DNA from 4 places in the Pulveribacter sp. genome. Region 4 is predicted to be linked to each of the others. Evidence: predicted binding sites of a transcription regulator. Region 4 holds the regulator's gene; each other region holds the start of a gene.

Region 1 (3,905 bases), on a different contig from region 4:
CGCCAGCACGGCGACCAGGGTGCGCACCCAGTCCAGCGGCTGGTAGGGTTCGGCGGCGCGGACCTGCGCCGGGGCGGGGGTGTTTGGCTGCTGCGCGATGGTGCCCTGCCCCTGCCGGCGCTGCCGGCTATTTGTTCAGGCGCGCCAGTTCGCGCTTGATGCCGGCCACGTCGGCTTCGGCGCGTGTCACCGAGGCTTTCAGCTCGGCCGTGCGCTCGATGTAGCCCTGCGGGTTGCGCAGCTCCAGCGCCGTGCGCTGGGGCGAGCCGTCGTTGTATTCGGTGCGCAGTTCGGCCAGCCGCGCCTCGGCCTTGCGCAGTTCGGACTCCAGGATGGCGCGGGCGTCCGAGTCGCGAGCGCGCTGGTCGGCGGCGTTGACGCGCGGCGCATTGGCCGGCGACGCCGCGGCCGCGCCGCCCGAGGGCGCTGCGGCGGGCGCGGCGGCCGAGGCCGGGCGCGACCCCTGCAGCACGGTGACGTTGCCGCCCTCCACCAGGCGGCAGCCGCGCTCCTTGGCCTGGCTGGCGTTGTTGGTGTATTCGTTGCCGCAGCGGTAGATGCGGTCCTGGGCCCAGGCGGGCGTCAGCGCCGCACAGGCCAGGGTCATCAGGATCAGGGTGTGCTTCATGGAAAGAGTGGTCCTCGCTGGGCCCGTGCCACCAAATGGAGGGCACGGGCACGTTGCGGGCGAGTATCCCCTAATCACATTCCGCCGCAAAAAACCGCCTTATAGCGAGTAGTACATGTCGTACTCGACCGGATGGGGCGCCATGCGGAAGCGCTGCACCTCGGCCATCTTGAGTTCGATGTAGGCGTCCAGCATGCCATCGGAGAACACGCCGCCCTTGGTCAGGAAGGCGCGGCCCTTGTCCAGCGCTTCCAGCGCCTGGTCCAGGCTGTGGCAGACGGTGGGCACCAGCTTGTCCTCTTCGGGCGGCAGGTGGTACAGGTCCTTGGTGGCGGCCTCACCCGGGTGGATCTTGTTTTCCACGCCGTCCAAGCCGGCCATCATCAGCGCCGCAAAGCCCAGGTAGGGGTTCATCAGCGGATCGGGGAAGCGCGCCTCGATGCGCCGGCCCTTGGGGTTGGCCACGTAGGGGATGCGGATGGAGGCCGAGCGGTTGCGCGAGCTGTAGGCCAGCTTGACCGGCGCCTCGAAGCCGGGCACTAGTCGCTTGTAGCTGTTGGTGCCGGGGTTGGTGATGGCGTTGAGCGCGCGAGCGTGCTTGATGATGCCCCCGATGTAGTACAGCGCAAAGTCCGACAGGCCGGCGTAGCCGTCGCCGGCGAACAGGTTCTTGCCATCCTTCCAGATGGACTGGTGCACGTGCATGCCCGAGCCGTTGTCGCCGGCGTAGGGCTTGGGCATGAAGGTGGCCGTCTTGCCGTAGGCGTTGGCCACGTTCCAGATGACGTACTTCATGGTCTGCGTCCAGTCGGCACGCTGCACCAGGGTGGAAAACCGGGTGCCGATCTCGTTTTGGCCGGCGCCGGCCACCTCGTGGTGGAACACCTCGACGGGGATGCCCATCTGCTCCAGGATCAGCACCATCTCGGCGCGCATGTCGTGCGTGCTGTCCACGGGGGGCACGGGGAAGTAGCCGCCCTTGGTCGTCGGACGGTGGCCGCGGTTGCCGCCTTCAAGCTTGGTGCCGGTGTTCCACGGCGCCTCGTATTCTTCGATCTCGAAGAAGGTGCGGCCGGGCTCGTTGCTCCAGCGCACGCCGTCGAACACGAAGAACTCAGGCTCCGGACCGAAATAGGCTGTGTCGCCCAGGCCGGAGGCCTTCAGGTAAGCCTCGGCACGCTTGGCGATGGAGCGCGGATCGCGGTCATAGGCCTTGCCGTCGCCGGGCTCGACCACGTCGCACTGCAGGATCAGTGTCGTTTCCTCAAAGAACGGGTCGATGTTGGCCGTGTTCGCATCGGGCATGAGTTGCATGTCCGAGGCCTCGATGCCCTTCCAGCCGGCCATGGACGAGCCGTCGAAGGCGTGGCCATGGTTGAATTTGTCTTCGTCGAAATGGGATACGGGCACGGTGACGTGCTGCTCCTTGCCACGGGTGTCGGTGAAGCGGAAGTCCACGAACTTGACTTCGTTCTCCTCCACCATGTTCATCACGTCAGCAACGGTCTTTGCCATCAGGGTTCTCCAGGGTTGAACGGCTCATCCAGGGGGATGTCGAAACGGTATTTGCATTTTGCGTGCCAGGGGCGACAACCTGCCATTGTGCCGCTGGCCTGCGCCAAACCGGGGTGCGGATCAGCGCCGGCGCACCAGTTCAGGGCCCAGGGCTGCACCAAATTGGTGCAAAGCCGCCTGTAGCGCCTGCCAGGCCGCGGGCACCAGGGCGGCGTCGCCCTTCACGCCCAGCTCGATGTGGCGACCGTGCACGGGATGGTCCACGCTGGGCAGACTGAACACCTTGATGCCGGGGTGGGCGGCCTCGATGCGCTCCATCAGCGGCGTCAGAGCCGACTCCATCGCGCCGTAGAGCACCACGGAGTGCTCGGTCTGCGGTGCCCGGCCGAACCACTGGGCATAACTGCCGTCCAGCACCCACTCCAGCATCGGCCAGGCCATGACGGGAAAGCCCGGCACGAAGTGCACCGCGCCGCCGCCGGGCCCGTCGCACGAGAAGCCCGGGATCTTGTTGTAGGGGTTGGGGATGAGGCGCGCGCCCGCCGGCAGCACGCCCATCTGCAGGCGCTGCAGGTTGTCGGGGCGTTCGGGCTCGAAGGGCTGACCCTGCTCGCGCGCCATGTCCTGCATGCGCTCGCGGATCAGCGCCTGCGCGCCGGCATGAGGTTGCAGCGCCACACCCAGCGCCGCGGCGGCGCACTGGCGGGTGTGGTCGTCCGGCGTGGCGCCAATGCCGCCGCAGCAAAACACCACGTCTGCCGACGCGAAGGCCTGGGCCAGCAGGGCCGTCAGGCGCGGCGGGTCGTCGCCCACGCACGTGGCCCAGGCCAGGCCCAGGCCGCGCGCGGCCAGCAGTTCGATGACCTTGGGCAAGTGCTTGTCGGCGCGTTTGCCCGAGAGGATTTCGTCGCCGACGATGATCAGGCCGAAGGCTGGAGGTGTCATGGGGTTGAGGGTTCGGAAGCTGCCTCTTCGCTGCGCAGCCGCTGCAGCGCGGCTAGGCAGTAGTGGGTGAACCACAGCGAGGAAAAGGCGAAAACCAGGGTGTAGATCCAGATGGCCACCGGCACCAGAATGAGGAAGGCCGCGGCGAAGACCACGCCCGAGATCCACACCACCCCGGGCGCCGCGCCCAGAAAGCCGCAGACCACGCCAATCGCCAGCAGCTGCCAGCGGTGGCGGCGCAGCAGGAGCTGGCGCTCCGGCCGGCTGGCGTGCTCGGCCAGGGCGTCGAAGGCCATGATGCGGTAGTTCAGCCAGCCCCAGATGAGCGGCGGGAGCACCAGCACCAGGGGCGGTATCAGCCACAACGGTATGGACGCGATCAGCGCCGCCAGTGCGGCAATGGTGCTGCCGGTGGCCCACACCAGGCTGCCCAGCAACGAGGCGCCATGCCTGCGCTGCAGCTGGGGAAAGCGCCGCTCGGCCACTAGGCGCACCAATGCCGGCGTCATGAGGGCAGCCACGGCCAGCACGCAGACGATGACGATGACCGGCGTGGCGCCCATCACCACCAGCAGCGGCGCCAGCGCCACGGGCAGGTCGCCCACCCCCACGTGGCCGAGCCAGCCCCACAGGGAGGCGAGCCAATGCGTGCTCTCCAGCACCGATTGCACCCAGGCCACGGCACTGCTCCACAGCAGCCAGCCACTGCCGGCCGCCACCAGAGCGATCACCGCCAGCGGCAGCAGCGACAGCAGGATGACGCGCGGCGACAGGCAGCCCGCCGCGGCGCGCCAGAAGGAATCAATGAGCGGGCCCA
Region 2 (3,905 bases), on a different contig from region 4:
GCGCTCGGCCTCCTCGGACACGCGCAGGCCCACGAGCAGGTCAGCCACCTTGTAGGCGACGAGCGACACCACGCCCGACCAGACGACGGTGAACAGCACGCTCTTGGCCTGGATCCACAGCTGCGCCCCCATGGCGAAGTCCGCGCCCTGCGTGCCGCCCAGGCCGGGCGCGGCAAACACGCCAGTCAGCAGGGCGCCGACGATGCCGCCCACGCCGTGCACGCCGAACACGTCGAACGCGTCGTCGGCGCCCAGCATGCGCTTCAGGCCGCCCACGCCCCACAGGCACACCAGGCCGGCGATCAGGCCGATGGCGATGGAACCCATGGGCCCCACGAAGCCCGCCGCCGGCGTGACGGCCACCAGGCCCGCCACCGCGCCCGAGGCCGCGCCCAGCATGGATGCCTTGCCCTTGTGCAGCGCCTCCCCCGCAATCCACGACAGCGTGGCGGCCGAGGTGGCCAGCACCGTGTTCACAAAAGCCAGGCCCGCCGCGGCGTTGGCAGCACCGGCCGAGCCAGCGTTGAAGCCGAACCAGCCCACCCACAGCAGCGACGCGCCCACCATGGTCAGCGTGAGGGAGTGCGGCGTGAACGCCTCGCGGCCGTAGCCGATGCGCTTGCCCACCATGTAGGCACCCACCAGCCCGGCAATGCCGGCGTTGATGTGCACCACGGTGCCTCCGGCGAAGTCCAGCGCGCCGTCGGCGCCCAGCAGGCCGCCGCCCCAGACGATGTGCGCCATGGGCACGTAGCTGAAGGTGAACCACAGCAGCGCGAAGACCAGCACGGCGGCGAAGCGCATGCGCTCGGCAAACGAGCCCACGACCAGCGCCACCGTGATGGCCGCGAACGTCCCCTGGAACGACAGGAACACGTACTCGGGAATGGTCGGGAGGGCGCCGAAGGTCTCCATGCTCACGCCCCGCAGGAATACCTTGGCGAAATCGCCGACGAAACGGCCCTCGCCTGAGAACGCCAGGCTGTAGCCGTACAGCGCCCACAGCAGCGAGACCAGGGCGAAGATCACGAACACCTGCATCAGCACCGACAGCATGTTCTTGGCGCGGCCCAGGCCACCGTAGAACAGCGCCAGGCCCGGCAGGGTCATCAGGATGACCAGCAGCGTGGAGGTCAGCATCCAGGCGGTGTCGCCCGCGTCGATGCGCGGGGCGGCGGGCGCCTGGGCCAGCACGGGGACGCTGACCGCCAGCAGCGCCAGGACGCAAGGGGCACGAAACATGTGCTTTTTCATCATCATGGTGTTCCTCCCGCTCACAGGGCCTGTTCACCGGATTCGCCGGTGCGGATGCGCACCACCTCGTCCAGCGTGGTGACGAAGACCTTGCCGTCGCCGATCTTGCCGGTGCGTGCGGCGCGCTCGATGGCCTCGACGGCGCGCTCCACGAGGGCGTCGGCCATGGCGGCCTCGACCTTCACCTTGGGCAAGAAATCCACCACGTACTCGGCGCCGCGATACAGCTCGGTGTGGCCCTTCTGGCGGCCGAAGCCCTTCACCTCGGTCACGGTGAGGCCCTGCACGCCCAGCTCGGACAAGGCTTCGCGCACCTCGTCGAGCTTGAAGGGTTTGATGATGGCGGTGACCAGTTTCATGGGGGCGCTCCTTCGCAAGGATGATGTGGATACATCCCCTGCATTGCAGGGACCGTGCCACGCCCCGCGCAGGGGTACATTGCGGGCAGATCAATGGCCCGCTGCACCACATGCGTGCACGCGGCGCACCAAACGAGGGAGAAACACGCGATGAGCCTTGCCCTGGTGCAAAGCCGCGCCCTGCTGGGCCTGGCGGCGCCCGCCGTCACCGTCGAGGTGCACCTGGCCCCCGGGCTGCCCAGCTTCACGCTGGTGGGGCTGGCCGAGGTCGAGGTGAAGGAGGCGCGCGAGCGCGTGCGCTCGGCCCTCACCAACGCCGGCCTGGAGTTCCCGCACAACAAGCGCATCACCGTCAACCTGGCGCCGGCCGACCTGCCCAAGGACTCGGGCCGCTTCGACCTGCCCATCGCCCTGGGCCTGCTGGCGGCCAGCGGCCAGATCGACGCCGCGCGGCTGGCCGGCTGGGAGTTCGCCGGCGAGCTGTCACTGTCGGGCCAGCTACGCCCGGTGCGCGGCGCGCTGGCCACGGCGCTGGCCCTGGCCGCCGAGGGCGGCGCAGCCGTGCCCATGGTGCTGCCACCGGGCAGCGCCGAGGAAGCTGCCCTGGTGCCGGGGGCGCGCATCCACCGCGCGCGGCACCTGCTGGACGTGGTGCGGCGCTTCCTGCCCGAGCCGGTGCAGAAGGAGGAGGACGACGACAACGACGGCTGGCAGGCGCTGCGCCCGCAGGCCGCCCCGGCCGCCGCGCACGGCCCGGACCTGGCCGACGTGAAGGGCCAGGCCGGTGCGCGCCGCGCGCTGGAGATCGCCGCGGCCGGCGGCCATGGCCTGCTGCTGGTCGGCCCGCCGGGCTCGGGCAAGTCCATGCTGGCGCAGCGCTTTGCCGGCCTGCTGCCACCGATGAGCGTCGGCCAGGCGCTGGAGAGCGCGGCCGTGGCCAGCCTGGCCGGGCGCTTCGAGCCCGGGCGCTGGATGCAGCGCCCCACCGCCGCCCCGCACCACAGCGCCAGCGCCGTGGCGCTGGTGGGCGGGGGCTCGCCGCCGCGCCCGGGCGAGATCTCGCTGGCGCACGAGGGGGTTTTGTTTTTGGACGAGTTCCCCGAATTCGCCCGCAGCGCGCTGGAGGCGCTGCGCGAGCCGCTGGAGAGCGGGCGCATCACCATCGCCCGTGCGGCGCAGCGTGCGGACTTCCCGGCGCGCTTTCAGCTGGTGGCGGCCATGAACCCCTGCCCCTGCGGCTTCGCCGGCTCGCGCCAGCGCGCCTGCCGCTGCAGCCCCGAGCAGGTGGCGCGCTACCAGGCGCGCCTGAGCGGGCCGCTGCTGGACCGCATCGACCTGCACGTGGAAGTGCCCGCGCTGGCACCCGAAGAGCTGCTGGCCGCCCCGCCGGGCGAGGCCAGCGCCCCCGTGCGCACGCGCGTGACCGCCGCCCATGCGCGTGCGCTGGCTCGCCAGGGCAAGGCCAACCAGGCGCTGGCCGGCCAGGAGATCGACCAGCGGGCTCACCTGGACGACGCCGCCCGGGCCTTCCTGCAGACCGCCGCCGCGCGCCTGGGCTGGTCGGCGCGCGGCACCCACCGGGCGCTGAAGGTGGCGCGCACCATCGCCGACCTGGCCGGCAGCGAGGCCGTGGGCGTCGCCCATGTGGCCGAGGCCGTGCAGTACCGGCGCGTGCTGCGCGCCGCGCCCGGCTAAAGTGCTTTCTTTTTCATAGCTGCCAGCGCTTGACTGGCGGGCGCTGCAGCCACTTTTTGCTTGAAACTCGCCGGGGCCTGCCTCCGCCCTGCCGCCGCGCCGAAGCCGCGCGGCACTCAAGCGATGGCCCGCACCTGCCGATAACGGGGCCTGCGGCCCTGGCGTGCACGCCGCGCGCTCCCGTCTTTCACCTCACCTCCCCCATGAAGAACCTCAAAATCGGCACCCGCCTGGCCGGCGGCTTTGCCCTTGTCCTGCTGCTCATGACCCTGATCACCGCCGTCGGCGTGTGGCGCCTGCAGACCGTGGCGCAGGCCACGGGCGCCATGACGCAGCAGCCCCTGGCCATGGAGCGCATGATCAGCGACTGGTACCGCTACGTGTACGCGGCGGCGCGGCGCACCAGCGCCATCGTGAAGAGCTCCGACCCGTCGCTGGCCCAGTTCTTCGCCGCCGACACGGCCATGACCACGCGCGAGGCGGCCGAGCTGCAAAAGCGCATCGAGGCGCTGCTCTCCAGCGCCGAGGAAAAGGCCCTGTGGGCCGAGATCCAGCAGGCGCGCAAGCAGTACCTGACCACGCGCGACCAGGCCGTCA
Region 3 (3,905 bases), on a different contig from region 4:
CAGCTGACCGAGCTGGGCATCGGCCAGTCGTCGGCGGTGGGCATCGGCGGCGACCCGATCAACGGCCTGAAGCACATCGACGTCATGAAGGCCTTCAACGACGACCCCGACACCGACGCCGTGATCATGATCGGCGAGATCGGCGGCCCGGACGAGGCCGAAGCAGCCCGCTGGTGCAAGGACCACATGAAGAAGCCCATCGTCGGCTTCATCGCCGGCGTCACCGCCCCTCCCGGCAAGCGCATGGGCCACGCCGGCGCGCTGATCTCCGGCGGCGCCGACACGGCCGACGCCAAACTGGCCATCATGGAAGAGTGCGGCTTCAAGGTCACGCGCAACCCGTCGGAGATGGGCCGCATCCTCAAGGGTCTGCTGTAAACCAGGGCCCTCACGTGGCTTGGCGTGACGCTCCCCCAATATGCATCGCGCCATGTCAGAACAAAAAAGCCAGCGGCCCCGCTGGCTTTTTTTCTGCCTGCTGAACGCCCGGATACTGCAGACACAAATGCACGCACCGCGTGACAAAAATGACGCATCTTCATGGCGAGCAGTGTGTAGCCATGAAGTAACATAACGCAACAAATCCAAGACGCCGAGTCTTCCTCCGCGCTTCCTTCCTGACCATGCCGAGCTACGAGTTCTACGCACTGACCGACACCGGTCGCGTACGCACCAACAACGAGGACGCGGTGGCCATCCACGAGGCTGCCGGCCTGGTGCTTCTGGCCGACGGCATGGGCGGTTACAACGCCGGCGAAGTGGCCGCCGCCATGGCCATCGATCAGGTGGGCGCCGAGCTGGCCCGCTGGCTGGAGGCCCCTGAAGCCCAGGGCGCCAGCTCCGCCGAGGTGTGCGAGCGGCTGGATTCCTGCGTGGAGCAGGCCAACCACGCCATCCTGGGCGCCTCCCTGTCCAACCCGCAATACGAAGGCATGGGCACCACGTTGGTGGCAGGCATCTTCAGAGGCAGCCAGCTGGTGCTGGGCCACATCGGCGATTCGCGCTGCTACCGGCTGCGCGCAGGCAATCTGGAGCAGCTGACGCGCGATCATTCTTGGCTGCAGGAGCAGATCGACGCCGGCCTGCTCACCCCCGAGCAGGCCGCACGCACCGGCATGCGCAACCTGGTCACCCGCGCCCTGGGCGTGGAGCCCGTGGCGCCGCTGGAAGTGAATGAATTTGCCGTGGAGCCGGGCGACCTGTACCTGCTGTGCTCCGACGGCCTGACCGATCTGATACCCGACGACGAGTTGGCCCACCTGGCCCGTCAACCCCTGCCCCTGGCCGAGAAGGCGCGCCGCATGGTCGCCCTGGCCAACGCCCTGGGCGGGCGCGACAACATCAGCGTGGTGCTGGCCCAGGCCAGCGGCCCGGGGCCGGCCGCCGACATGCGGCGCGGCGGCATCGTCGCCCGCCTGTTACGCGGCCATCCGTAACTTTAGCGAACTTTTATACACAAATTGCGCCCGGAAATTGCTTAGACCCACGGTCGGTCCAGAGCAACGAACTAAACGCCTTTTCAAGCCTACGCGCCCGCCCGCCGCACTCCAAGGAACAACAAGCATGCCCCGAATGGTCGTAACGATTGACGGAGTCGTCATCAAGGAAGTCCCTCTCACCAAGGAACGCACCAGCATAGGCCGCCGCCCCTACAACGACATCGTCATAGACCACCTGGCCGTCAGCGGCGAGCACGCGGTGATCCTGTTGTCCGCCGGCGGCAGCGCCGACGTGGAGGACATGGGCAGCACCAACGGCACTTTCGTCAACGGCCAAGCCATCAAGCGTCACGCCCTGCGCAGCGGTGACACGGTGGAGGTGGGCAAGTACAAGCTGCGCTACCTGGCCGACGAGGCCGCGCCGGACTACGAAAAGACCGTCTTCCTGAAGCCCGGCATGCTGCCGCCCGCCGCGCCGGCCCCCGCTCCTATCGCTGTCCCCTTGAGCGCCTCGGTGCGCGTCATCTCTGGCCCCGCTGCGGGGCGCGAGGTGGCGCTGACCAAAGTGGTCACCACCATTGGCAAGCCCGGGGTGGCGGTAGCGTCTATCACCAAGCGCCACCACGGCTATGTGCTGGCGCATGTGGAGGGTGGGGACATGCCGCTACTGAACGGGGCGGGAGTCAGTGGCGAGCCGGTGCCATTGAAGACGGGGGACCGGATTGCGCTGGCGGGGACGGAGATGGAGTTCGTGCTGGGGTGAGGCGCGGGCAGACGAGTCGGCTAGCGCTTCTGTATTGATAGCTGGCAGCGATTAATGGGCAAGGGTTGAAGCCGCTTTTTACTGAAACTCCAGCGTCGCCGGACAGAAGCTCTACGACACTCTGCAAGCACCCGGGCGACAACATTTTCTAACAAACTCCTGCGGCCTTCCCGCCGGCCATGGCATGGAAGCTGCTTGAAACAGTGCAACCCACGGGGCTTCTTCGTGGGGAATCTCAATACCCATCCGAGGAGGATTTATGAAGCGTACCCTGCAACAAGGTTTTACCCTGATCGAACTGATGATCGTGGTGGCGATTATCGGTATTTTGGCTGCTGTGGCTCTGCCGGCTTATCAAGACTACACTATCCGCGCTCGCATTTCTGAAGGCCTGAGCTTGGCCACTGCCGCAAAGACGGCAGTAGCCGAATCCTTTGCAAACGTGGCGACGGGCAAAATTATTGCTTATGGCGGCAACGGCGCGCAAACTCCGCCCGGCGCTAATGAAGCCACTTATGGTTATGAATACACTTCGGGCACCAACGTTTCTGATATTAAAATCGCCGCAATCGCTAACGTGACAGCCCCTGCCGCAGGTGAAGGCATGGTTACTGTAGTTTACACTGCAACCGGTGCTCCTGGTGCTGCTTTGATTAAGGCTGTGGCTGGCGGAAATGAAATTTACATGACACCCGGTTCCGGAACGGTAAATAACACTGCGACCCCTTCCGGTCTTTTGATCCAGGGTGCCCCTGTGGTATGGGGTTGCGGCGTCAAGGATAGCAAGGTATTCAAGTATGTTCCTGCAAACTGCCGATTTGTGAAGTAAAATACAAAATCCAAATGAGGGCGCTTCGGCGCCCTTATTGCTTTATTGCCTTATAAAATAAAGGGTGCCCACTTAGCTGACGAATCCACCACCCTCTAAAGTCCGCACCATGACCTGTTTAAGCCCTACCCTCATCAGCCTTCAGCAAGATCCTCTAATATGACTAACCCCGCAGTCAGCGCGTCGATAAATTCTGTGCGGACAAGACCAAGAGGCTCTTAACGCCCCAGACAACTACAGACAGACCCTAATTAAGTCAACCATCTACTTATAACGGGAATGCGACGCCCCCTTTTTATATCCTGCGAATGATGCGCTTTCTCCCCGAGCGGCTTTCCTTCGCCAGCCGACATACAGCCATTCATCTGCTGATTTCTGTTGCGGTCGCTTTGCTGTCGACTGCCGTAGTCTTCAGTATGTGGTATCCACCGCCTTATTGGGCGCTGTTGCAGGTGGGCCATATCTACCTGCTCATCCTGGGGGTAGATGTGGTGTGTGGCCCGTTGCTGACCGTCGTGCTCGCCAACCCTGATAAATCGGAGAGGGAGCGTCTGCTGGACTTTTCGCTCGTGGGTACCATCCAGGTATTGGCCTTGGTTTATGGCATGCACAGCGTCTGGATTGCCCGTCCGGTGGTTCTGGCTTTCGAGGTGGACCGGCTGGTCGTGGTGACCGCCAACGAGGTCCAAAGAGACGCCCTGCCCGACGCGCCAATAGGAATGCAGCGACTGCCGTGGTACGGCGTGATGGCAGTTGCCACACGCAAACCCGCCAACAGCGAAGAATTGATGCGCAGCGTGGAGTTGGGTCTTGCCGGTATTTCTCTTGCCATGCAGCCCAACTGGTGGATGCCTTGGGTCAAAGGGCACGAAGG
Region 4 (3,905 bases):
GCTTCCAGCGAGCGGACCGGAATGGCTTTGTGAAGACTGGGCGCCAGCGCGGTGCTGCCCAGGTAGCCGCCGATGGCCGTGGCCCGCGCCTGCGCGTCCAGCAGCACCGTGGCCTGCTCGCGGAAGATTTCGATGCCATCACGCTGGCCGGTCAGGCGCACCAGGTGCTCGCCGCCGGGCAGGCTCTGCACGTGGTGCACCACGGCGGCATCGGCCTCCTGCGTGGTGATGCCGTACAGGCTGGCCAGCGCCTTGAGCTCGTCCCGTGCGACGCCAGCGGGGTCCACGTTCGCGGCGCGGGACTTGGCCAATGCGGGCCGCAGCTGCACAAAAGTGGGCAAGCCCAGCCGCTCCTCGCGCGACAGGCTCCACACCTGGGCGGGCATGGCCTGCGCGGCCTTGCGCTGCACGGCGGGGGGCGACTCGCCCAGTGCGTCGATGGGCGCCAGCTCGCGTGCGTGGGCGATCGGAAGTGTCAGGGCGCCGGCGCACAGCAGGGCGACGGCCCAGTGGCCTCGGATGGGTGGGTGCATGGGTTGGTTACTATGGTTTGTGTAGCTGCCAACGCATGCCAGGAAAGGGCTAGAGCCCAAAAACCACTAAAACCAAGCCCACGCGGCCGGACTATCTTAACGGAATGTGACTTTTCGCAACATTCCTTCAATTAGGTAATTTGCGGCCCGGCCGCCTACGCCTTCAGGGTGCCGGCGCGCTGCGCTGCTGCAGCAGCAGGCGGATGGATTCCGGTATGGGCGCCGGCCTGCGCGCGGCGCGGTCAATGAAGACGATACCAATCTTGCCCCGGGCAATCTCGCGACCCTGGGTGGTTTCGGTCATTCGGAACACCAGGTCGAAGCCATAGCGGTTGAAGTCCTGCGGCACCATCTCCACGCGCAGCGTCTCGCCGTGGAAGGCCTCGGACTTGTACTGCGCCACGATGTCGCCGACCACGGTGGACAGGCCGGCCACGTCGGCCTCCGGGTAGCCCAGCGACTGGAAGAAGCGCACGCGCGCCTCCGACACCAGGCTGAGCAGCTGGGCGTTGTCCAGGTGCCCGCCCTGATTGACGTGGCTGATGTAGACCTGCAGCTCGGTGGCGAAGCCGAAGTGCGCGGGAAGCTCGAAGACGATGCGGGCCATGGGGAGGTGGTTGCTAGAGTGCCTTGCGCAGGTTGGTGGGGGCGATCTTCATCGCCTCGCGGTACTTGGCCACGGTGCGGCGTGCGCATTCGATGCCCTGCTCCTTGAGCATCTCGGCGATCTTGCTGTCCGACAGGGGCTTGGCCGGGTTCTCGGCGGCGATGAACTGCTTGATCAGCGCCCGCACGGCGGTGCTGGAGGCGTTGCCGCCGGTCTCCGTGCCCAGGCCGGAACCGAAGAAGTACTTCAGCTCGTAGGTGCCCTGGGGCGTGGCCATGTACTTGGCGGTGGTCACGCGCGAAATGGTGGATTCGTGCAGGCCCAGCTCTTCGGCGATGTCGCGCAGCACCAGCGGGCGCATGGCCAGCTCGCCGTGCACGAAGAAGCTCTTTTGCCGCTGCACGATGGCCTCGGACACGCGCAGGATGGTGTCGAAGCGCTGCTGCACGTTCTTGATGAACCAGCGCGCCTCCTGCAGCCGCGCCTGCAGCTGCGGGTGGCCCTGGCTGCCGCGGTGGGCGCGCAGCGCGCCGGCGTATTGCTCGTGCACCTGCAGGCGCGGCATGACCGCCGGGTTGAGCTGCACGCTAAAGCGCTGCTGCGTGCCGCTGCCGATGCGCCGCACGATCACGTCGGGCACCATGGCGAACTGCTGCACGTCGGCAAAGCGCCGGCCCGGGCGCGGCTCCAGCCGGCCGATGAGGGCGATGGCGGCGCGCGTCAGCGCCTCGCTGGCGCCACAGGCCTGCGACAGGCGGCGCACGTCGCGCCGGGCCAGCCAGTCCAGCGGCTGTCGGCAAATGGCCAGCGCAGCCTGCACGGTGGGTGCATCGGCCGGGCCGGCCTGCTGCAGCTGGGCCTGCAGCTGCAGCGTCAGGCATTCGGCCAGGTCGCGCGCGCCCACGCCGGTGGGCTCCAGGCTTTGCAGCAGGCCCAGGGCCAGAGTCAGCTGGTGCAGCAGCTCCTCGTACCGTTCGTGCTCCCAGTGCTCGCCCAGCAGGCTGTCGGCCAGGGCGGGCAGGGGTTCTTCCAGGTAGCCGTCGTCGTTCAGCGAGCCGATGAGCAGCGCCAGCGCCGCCGCTTCCTCCGGCGACAGGCGCAGCAGCAGCGCCTGGCGGCTCAGGTGCTCGACCAGGGTCTCGTGGCTGCGCGCCAGGTCGATGGCGTCGCCCTCGGTGTCGCTGCCGCTGCTGCCGGCGCGTGCGGGGCTGTCGCCGCTGCTGCCCCAGTCGCTGTCGGGGCCGTTGGCTTCGCCCTCCCAGTCCAGGCGCTCTGGAGCGTCGGGCAGGCCGGCGGGCTCGGGGGCGTCCAGGCCGGGGTCGGCGGCGCCTTCCGGCGCTTCGGCATCATGTTGGCCTGTAGTGCGCGCCAGTTCTGCGCTGGCAGCTACTGAATCGATAGTGTCCGGCGCGCCATCCTCGGCCTCTTCCAGGAAGGGGTTGTCGGCCAGCATCTGGCCCACCTCCTGGGCCAGCTCCAGAGTGGACAGCTGCAGCAGGCGGATGGATTGCTGCAGCTGCGGGGTGAGCGCCAGCTGCTGCGAGACGCGCAGGGCCAGCGTGGGGCGGTTCATCGGGCGGCGCCGCCGTGCGCCGCCGCCGTCATGGGCGGCGCCGGCATCGGCGGTGCGCGGCGGCAGGCCATGGCAGCTTGCGCCCTCACATGCGGAAGTGCTCGCCCAGGTACACCCGGCGCACTTCGGCGTTGTCCACGATCTCGGAGGGCGTGCCCTGGGCCAGCACGCTGCCATCGCTGATGATGAAGGCGTGGTCGCAGATGCCCAGCGTCTCGCGCACGTTGTGATCGGTGATGAGCACTCCGATGCCGCGCGCCTTCAGAAAACCGATGATGCGCTGGATCTCGATCACGGCGATGGGGTCGATGCCGGCGAACGGCTCGTCCAGCAGGATGAAGCGCGGCTGCGTGGCCAGGGCCCGGGCGATCTCCACGCGCCGGCGCTCGCCGCCGGACAGCGCCAGCGCTGGCGACTCGCGCAGATGCTCCACGCGCAGCTCCTGCAGCAGGCCCGTCAGGCGCTGCTCGATCTCGGCGCGCGGCAGCGCGCGGCCGTCCTCGCCGCGCTGCAGCTCCAGCACGGCGCGCACGTTGTCCTGCACGCTGAGCTTGCGGAAGATGGATGCCTCCTGCGGCAGGTAGGACAGACCCAGCCGCGAGCGGCGGTGAATGGGCATGCTGGTCACGTCGTGCTCGTCGATGCCGATGGCGCCGCCGTCGCAACGCACCAGGCCCACGATCATGTAGAACGAAGTGGTCTTGCCCGCGCCGTTGGGCCCAAGCAGGCCCACGACCTCGCCCTTTTGCACCGACAGCGACACGTCCTTGACGACCTGGCGCCCGCCGTAGGACTTTTGCAGGTGGCGCGCCTGCAGCCGGCTGGGGGCGGTCTCGGCCGGCGCGGCGCCCGTCGTGCCTGGCGCCATCACTGCTTGCCGCCGCCCAGCTCGCTGCTGGGGCGCAGTGCCGGGGCGGGAGCGGGGGCCGGCGTGGCGGCGGAGGGTGCCGTCTCGCGCGGCGCGATCACGGCGCGCACGCGGCCGCCGGCGCTGGTGTTCGCCGTGGGGGCGCCGCCCTCGACGGTGAACACGTCCGTGACGTTGCTGTAGACGATGCGTGCGCCGGTCAGCTCATCGCTGAGCGTGGCGCCCCGGTAGCGGCGCAGCTCGCCGCGGCGGATGAGACGCACCACGTCGGCGCGGCCGTCGTACTCGATGCGCTCGGCCTCGCCCTCGACGAACTCGTCGGGG

The links. Region 4 encodes sigma-54, which starts transcription at its own class of promoters, with help from an activator protein. Its sites were predicted from a motif close to TGGCANGNAANCTGCTTT; they were not measured.
Region 1: glnA (type I glutamate--ammonia ligase) is a predicted target of sigma-54. The motif match lies at 2,194-2,211, and genes of this name have one in related genera.
Region 2: RT282_RS14040 (P-II family nitrogen regulator) is a predicted target of sigma-54. The motif match lies at 1,656-1,673, and genes of this name have one in related genera.
Region 3: RT282_RS15225 (pilin) is a predicted target of sigma-54. The motif match lies at 2,383-2,400, and genes of this name have one in related genera.

Annotation. Positions count from the first base shown of each region.
Region 1 is NZ_DAMATK010000002.1:1,029,010-1,032,914, forward strand. Features, by position in the region: gene glnL (nitrogen regulation protein NR(II)) at 1-27, opposite strand, end outside; gene RT282_RS11115 (hypothetical protein) at 128-628, opposite strand; gene glnA (type I glutamate--ammonia ligase) at 728-2,143, opposite strand; gene RT282_RS11125 (molybdopterin-binding protein) at 2,264-3,088, opposite strand; gene RT282_RS11130 (EI24 domain-containing protein) at 3,085-3,905, opposite strand, start outside.
Region 2 is NZ_DAMATK010000005.1:69,619-73,523, reverse strand. Features, by position in the region: gene RT282_RS14045 (ammonium transporter) at 1-1,242, opposite strand, end outside; gene RT282_RS14040 (P-II family nitrogen regulator) at 1,275-1,613, opposite strand; gene RT282_RS14035 (YifB family Mg chelatase-like AAA ATPase) at 1,764-3,308, shown strand; gene RT282_RS14030 (methyl-accepting chemotaxis protein) at 3,512-3,905, shown strand, end outside.
Region 3 is NZ_DAMATK010000007.1:54,075-57,979, reverse strand. Features, by position in the region: gene sucD (succinate--CoA ligase subunit alpha) at 1-378, shown strand, start outside; gene RT282_RS15235 (Stp1/IreP family PP2C-type Ser/Thr phosphatase) at 624-1,436, shown strand; gene RT282_RS15230 (FHA domain-containing protein) at 1,564-2,202, shown strand; gene RT282_RS15225 (pilin) at 2,462-3,031, shown strand; gene RT282_RS15220 (hypothetical protein) at 3,340-3,905, shown strand, end outside.
Region 4 is NZ_DAMATK010000001.1:235,324-239,228, forward strand. Features, by position in the region: gene RT282_RS01095 (IPTL-CTERM sorting domain-containing protein) at 1-533, opposite strand, end outside; gene RT282_RS01100 (thioesterase family protein) at 697-1,140, opposite strand; gene RT282_RS01105 (RNA polymerase factor sigma-54) at 1,154-2,713, opposite strand; gene lptB (LPS export ABC transporter ATP-binding protein) at 2,799-3,581, opposite strand; gene lptA (lipopolysaccharide transport periplasmic protein LptA) at 3,581-3,905, opposite strand, start outside.